Regions from separate parts of the Janibacter limosus genome, predicted to be linked through region 1. Evidence: riboswitches for the same ligand, from Rfam matches in the RefSeq annotation. Region 1 holds a riboswitch; the other holds the start of a gene.

What was found. Region 1 has a riboswitch for cobalamin ahead of EXU32_RS09445 (VWA domain-containing protein). Riboswitches for the same ligand answer to the same signal wherever they lie in the genome.
Region 2: it holds a riboswitch for cobalamin, as region 1 does, so the genes downstream of both, EXU32_RS13955 (FecCD family ABC transporter permease) here and EXU32_RS09445 (VWA domain-containing protein) in region 1, are expected to answer to the same signal.

Annotation. Positions count from the first base shown of each region.
Region 1 is NZ_CP036164.1:1,979,326-1,982,729, forward strand. It holds gene cobM (precorrin-4 C(11)-methyltransferase) at 1-253, opposite strand, end outside; gene cbiE (precorrin-6y C5,15-methyltransferase (decarboxylating) subunit CbiE) at 250-1,467, opposite strand; cobalamin riboswitch at 1,488-1,672, shown strand; gene EXU32_RS09445 (VWA domain-containing protein) at 1,668-3,404, shown strand, end outside.
Region 2 is NZ_CP036164.1:2,910,654-2,914,057, forward strand. It holds gene EXU32_RS13950 (ABC transporter ATP-binding protein) at 1-545, opposite strand, end outside; gene EXU32_RS13955 (FecCD family ABC transporter permease) at 542-1,600, opposite strand; cobalamin riboswitch at 1,640-1,816, opposite strand; gene EXU32_RS13960 (S8 family peptidase) at 1,894-3,404, shown strand, end outside.

The DNA of each region.
Region 1 (3,404 bases):
AGGGGTCCCCCGAGCAGAGGCGGGCGACGTCCTCGCCGCGCTCGTGGGCGGCGACGATCTCGGCGGTGATGCCATCGAGGTCCAGGACCTGGGTGTCGACGAGCCGGGCACCCTGCGGGCAGTGCTCGAGGACGGCCGCGTCGAGGTAGGTCCCGGCATAGAGACACACCTGGCTCGCCGCCAGCAGGCGCGTGGCCCGGACGGTCAGCAGGTCGGCGGCGCCGGGACCGGCGCCGATGAAGTGGACGGTCATGAGGTGCCCTTCGTCGTGGCGAGCTGGACGACGGCACGCGCCGGCGTCCAGGACAGGAAGCGTCCGAGCGTGACGGCGTGCTCGACGGACAGCCGGGTGAGCTCACCCCCGGCTCGGTTGTGGGTGGCGATGAGGGCCGACTCCCCTTCGAGGGTGACGGCATGGGCGACGAGGCGGCCGCCGGGGCGAAGGGAGGTCCACGTCCGCTCGAGCAGGTCGACGTCGAGTCCCCCGCCGACGAAGACCGCCTCGGCGTCGGGGAGCCCGGCGAGGTCGGTCGTCGTGGTGTCGCCGACGACGACCTCGACGCGTCCGGCCAGTCCGAGGGCCGCAGCGTTGGCGGTGATGCGTGCGGCACGCTCGGGGTCGCGCTCGACGCAGGTGGCCGTGGCCCGGTCCGCGGCGAGGCACCACTCGAGGGCCACCGAGCCGTTGCCGGCCCCGAGGTCCCACAGGTGGGCGCCGGGTGTGGGACGCAGCCGCGCCAGTGCCGAGGCCCGCACGTCGCGCTTGGTCAGCTGCCCGTCGTGGTCGATGAAGCTCTCGGGCCGCCCTGGAGCCGTCCCGGCGGTCCGCGACGAGCGGACCGGATCGTCGGCCCTGGCCTCGACGCAGACGACGACGAGGTCCGCGGTGGTCGCGGTGAACTCGTGCGCGGGGTGGGCCAGCGCGCCTTCGTCCGATCCGCCCAGGTGCCAGCGTGCAGTGAGCAGGCTTGTCCCCCAACCGCGTTCGGACAGCAGAGTCGCCAGTCGTGCGGGCCCATCGCCGTCGGAGCAGAGCACGACGAGGCGGGCGCCCGGCGTGAGGTGGGGCAGGACCGCGCGCAGGTCACGACCGACAGCGGTCACCACGACGGTCTCCTCGGCGGACCAACCCTGCCGGGCCCGAGCGAGGACGTCGCTGCCGACGGCCGGGTGGATCCGTACCCGGTCGGCCCCGAGGAGCTCCACGAGCGTGGTCCCGATACCGGAGCGCAGCGGGTCGCCGCTGGCGATCACCACCGCGTCCCCGACCCGGTCGAGCAAGGCGGGCAGGGCAGCGCGAAGGGGGCTGGGCCAGCGCACCATCTCGGCCCCGGCAGCGACGTGGTCGGCCACGAGATCGAGGTGACGTTGCCCGCCGATGACGGTGGCGGCACGCTCGACGAGGCCGCGCCGCCCGTCGTCCAGGCCGGCCCAACCATCGTCTGCGATACCCACCACGTCGATCACGGACGCCAACCATAGGCCCCCGTCGGCTGTGGCATGCTGGCGCTCGGCGCAGCCAACCGAGGAATCCGGTGCAAGTCCGGAGCGGTCCCGCCACTGTGAAGGCCCTGTGGGCCCAGCCAGAACATCGGTCTGCGTTCGTCGGAGCGAGCCCGCCCGGCGTGTCTTGACGGCGAGCGTGGACACTCGCCAGGAGGTTTGGCGTGACTGCTCCGGTCTTCCCCTTCACCGCCCTCGTCGGCTCCGACGAGCTGATCACCGCACTGCTGCTCAGCGCGATCTCCCCCGAGATCGGCGGCGTCCTCGTCCGCGGCGAGAAGGGCACCGCGAAGTCGACCGCGGTCCGCGCCCTCGCCGCGGTGCTGCCCGAGCAGCAGGTCGCGCTCTCCTGCCGATTCGGCTGCGACCCCGAGCGTGCCGATGACTGCCCCGACGGCCCGCACACGGGGCCGGCGACCACCCGCCCCGCTCGTCTGGTCGAGCTGCCCGTCGGTGCCACCGAGGACCGCGTCGTCGGCTCGCTCGACCTGCGCCGTGCTCTCGGCGAGGGCGAGGCGGCCTACCAGCCGGGCCTGCTCGCGGACGCCCATCGCGGCATCCTCTACGTCGACGAGGTCAACCTGCTGCACGACCACCTCGTCGACGTGCTCCTCGACGCGGCCGCCATGGGACGCAACACCGTCGAGCGCGACGGCGTCTCGATCTCGCACCCCGCCAGGATCACCCTCGTCGGCACGATGAACCCCGAGGAGGGCGAGCTGCGGCCCCAGCTGCTCGACCGATTCGGCCTGACCGTCCACGTCGCCGCGAGCCGTGACCCGCACGTGCGGGCCGAGGTCGTGCGGCGCCGGCTCGCGGCCGACCTCGACCCGGCCGGCTTCGCCGCCGGCTATGCCGCGTCCGAGGCCCAGCTCACCGAGCGGCTCGCCGCGGCCCGCGAGAGCGTGGCGCGCATCCGGCTCGAGGACGTGACCCTGCGGACCATCGCCCGGGTGTGCGCCGGCTTCGACGTCGACGGCATGCGCGCCGACATCGTCACCGCGCGCACGGCCGCGGCCCACGCCGCCTGGGCCGGACGCGAGCACGTGACCCGTGAGGACATCCGGGCCGCCGCGCTCCTGTCGCTCCCCCACCGTCGGCGGCGGGCCCCCTTCGACGCTCCCGGTCTCGACGAGGACCTGCTCGACCGGTTGCTCGACGAGGAGCCCGAGCCGGAGCCGCCGGTGCCACCGACTGGTGGGGATGACAGCGACGGCGATGTCGATGGCGCCTCCCCTGACGAGTCCGGACCGGGTGACGGCGCGCAGGAGGAGGGTCGGTCCGGCGACTCCCGTCCTGCTCCACCGGATGGGTCAGCGGACGACCGCGGCGAGTCGCCCACCACAGCCCCCGATGACCCATCACGAGGAGCAGAACCGGAGCGGGCGGAAGTGCCCGACACCAGCCCTTCAGGGGCGTCTGCCCCCGCTGCCACGGCCATCGCCAGCACCCCCTACCGCGCCCGTCGCCTCGAGCTCTCCGGCGTCGGCTCCGGACCGACCGGGCGCCGCTCCCCCGCTCTCACCCCGCGCGGTCGCGTCGTCGGTGTCCACCCCGCCGGCAACGAACCGGCAGGTGCTCCGGTCCACCTGACCGCCACCCTTCGCGCCTCTGCGGCTCGTCGAGCGGCCCGCACCGGGCCGGCCCGCGTGACCGGCGACGACCTGCGCCATGCCGTCACCCGCGGCCGCGAGGCCAACCTCGTGCTGCTCGCCGTCGACGCCTCCGGCTCGATGGCCGCCCGCAAGCGGATGGGCGAGGTCAAGACCGCCGTCCTGTCGTTGCTCCTGGACGCCTACCAGCGCCGCGACCGGGTGGGGCTGGTGACCTTCCGCGGGAGCGGCGCCGAGGTCGCCCTGCCGCCCACCTCGTCGGTGGACGCGGCCGCGGCGCGCCTGGCC
Region 2 (3,404 bases), 930 kb from region 1:
AGCGTCTCCAGCAGCTGGATCTGGTGATGGACGTCCAGGTGGTTGGTCGGCTCGTCGAGGACGAGCAGATCGGCCCCCTGGGCGATGCCGCGGGCGAGCAGCACGCGGCGTCGCTCCCCGCCCGAGAGGTGCTGGCAGGGCCGGTCGACCTTGTCGGCCATCCCGACGAGCTCGAGGGCCTCCATGACGAGAGGGGCCTCCCCCTTCGCGTCGACGGCCCACGGTGGCCGGTGCGGGATGCGGCCCATCGCAACCATCTCGCCGACGAGCAGGTCCTCGGGAGGCCCGTCCTCCTGCGGCACGTAGGCGACGCGGGTGGCGCGCTGGCGCGGGGTGAGGGTCCGCAGGTCGACCCCGTCGATCGCGACGGTCCCGGCGGCGGGCGGGCGCAGCCCGACGAGGGCCCGGACGAGGGTGGACTTGCCGCTGCCGTTGCGCCCCACGAGGGCGAGCATCGACCCGCGGGGGACGTCGAGGTCGACACCACTGACGATCGTGTGACCCCCGACGGCGGCGGCGAGGCCGCGGCTGGACAGGTGGCTCATCCCTCTCCTCCTGAGTAGGTGTAGTGGCGCCGGCCGAGCAGGAGCAGGAAGACCGGGGCGCCGACGAGCCCGGTGACGACGCTCAGCGGGATCTCCTGGGGACGCACGGCGACGCGCGCCGCGACGTCGACCCAGAGCATGAAGAGTGCGCCGCCGACGGCCGCGACCGGCAGGACGCAGCGGTGCCGGGCGCCGACCACGATGCGGGCCAGGTGCGGCACGACGAGCCCGACGAAGCCGATGCCGCCGGACACCGCGACGAGCACGCCGACGAGGACGGACACGAGGACGAAGAGCGTGATCCGCAGCGCCGCCACCGGGACGCCGAGCGAGGCGGCGACCTCGGGGCCCGCGGCGAGCGCGTCGAGCCACGAGTGGAGGGCCATGAGGACCGCGACAGCGAGCGACACGGCGATCACCGAGGGCAGGACCTGGGCCCACACCGACCCCGAGAGGCTGCCGAGCAGCCAGAAGAGCACCGACTGGGTGGCCCGGGGGTCGGCGCTGTAGAAGACGAGGAAGCTCGACACGGACGAGAAGGCCGCCGACATGACCACCCCCGTCAGGACGAGGCGAAGGGGGGTGATCCCGCCCTGGGCCATCGAGATCCCGAAGACGAGCGCGGTCGCCACGAGGGCTCCGCCCAGCGCGCCGAAGGACAGCGCCCAGATCCCCAGGCCGCTGAGCGCCCCGAGGACGATGACGAGCGTCGCGCCGACCCCTGCACCCGAGGAGACCCCGAGCAGGTAGGGGTCGGCGAGCGGGTTGCGCACGAGGGTCTGCATGCAGGCGCCCGCGATGGACAGGCCGGCGCCGACGACGAGGGCCATGAGCACGCGCGGTGCGCGCAGCTCCCAGACGATCGTGTCGTAGGTGGGGTCGGCGCCCCGGCCGCCGGTCAGGCGGGCCTGCAGCACGTCGACGACACCGGAGATGGTGAGCGGCTCGGAGCCGAGGGCGAGCGAGACGACGGCGCTGACGGCCGTGGCCACCAGCAGGGTGAGGACGAGGGGTCCGGTCGGCAGGTGCCGTCCCCCGGGACGGTCGTGGGACACGAAGGTCTCCAGTGCATCGGGGGCCTGATCGCGAGGCCCGGTCGGATGGGCGAGCCAGCAGGTTTTCGGACTCGGGGTCGTCCCGACGGGGTTCCTTCCCGGGCTGGTTGCCCAGTGGTGCACACCCCGTCAGTCACCCATACCGCTGCGCGACAGCTCCGGACTCTCACCGGATTCCCTCTGCACTGGTGTGCGTCTGACTCGGGGTCGACCCTACGCCACGCTCCTTCGGCCGGGCCGACTCCCTTCGTCCTCCGTAGACTGCGACGACTGATCGGCCGAAGGGGACGGACATGCACGCACGCACGGCCTGGGGCGCGCTCCTCGCGTTGACGATGACCGCGAGCGGCTGCTCCGCCCTCGGGGGCGACTCCCCCGCCAGCACGAGCAGCAGCTCGACTCCCGCGCCGTCGAGCACCGCCGCGCACACCTCCGTGCAACTCTTCACCCCACCCGCGGAGGGCCGCGACTGGGTCGTCGTCGCCAAGGACCCCGCGGACACGCAGCGCATCGCCGACGCCCTCAAGAGCGACGGCCTGGCCCTCACCTCGATCAACACGGCCATCGGCATGGTCACCCTGCGCAGCCCCGACGACGACGTGCAGAAGCGGGCGAAGGGGGTCGACGGCGTCTCCGCGGCCGTCACCGACCGCAGTGCCGGCTGGACCCCGGACGAGCCCCAGCTGCCCGTCGCCGGCGACCTCACCCCGGCGACCGACATCCCGACCCCGCCCTCCCCGCCGAAGGGGGGCGACCCCTTCGACGGGTGGCTCTGGGGTGCCGCTGCCATCGACGTCGCCGGTGCGCACGAGGTGACCACCGGCCGTCGTGAGGTGCGGGTCGGGGTCATCGACACCGGCATCGACGCCAGCCACCCCGACCTCGCGCCCGTGCTCGACACGGGCCTGTCGCGCTCCTTCGTCACCGACCTGCCCGACATCGACGGCCCCTGCGAGGCCGACGGCTGCGTCGACCCCGTCGGGGCGGACGACGCCGGCCACGGCACCCACGTCGCCGGCACGATCGCCGCCGCGGCCAACGGGCTCGGCGTCACCGGTGTCGCACCGGGCGTCACGCTCGTGGACCTGCGGGCCGGTCAGGACGCCGGGCTCTTCTTCATCGGCCCGACGATCAACGCACTGACCTACGCCGCCGACCAGCGCCTCGACGTGGTCAACATGAGCTACTACGTCGACCCGTGGCTCGTCGCCTGCCGCGGTGGGGCACCAGGCGACTCGCCCGATCAGGCCGCCTTCCAGGACGTCTCGATCGAGCTCATGCACCGTGCCTACGACGTCGCGGACAAGGCCGGTGTGACGATCGTCAGCTCGGCCGGCAACGATGCCGCCGACGTGGGGGCCCCGGGCACCGACGAGACGAGCCCGGACTACGGCGGGACGGCGCGCGACCGCTCGGTGGACCCGTCGAGCTGCGAGCGCCTCCCGCTCGACGGCAAGCGCGTGATCGGCGTCGCCTCCGTCGACCAGGGCGATGCGCGCTCGACCTTCTCCAACTGGACCTCGGACCCGAGCGATCGCCGGATCGACATCGCCGCACCCGGCGGCCAGGAGCCCGATGGTCGCGGCGGCATCCTCTCGGCGATGCCGCGTGACCTTGCCCGCGCAGAGGGCGCCATCGACGACGAGGGGCGGGTCACGCAGGACGGCAACCAGCGGGTCGTGCGCAGCTGCCCCGACGGCATCGGCGACATCGACCCGGACCCTGACGAGCGCTGCGGCCTCTACACCTGGCTGCAGGGGACGTCGATGGCCTCGCCGCACGTCGCCGGCGTGGCGGCCCTGGT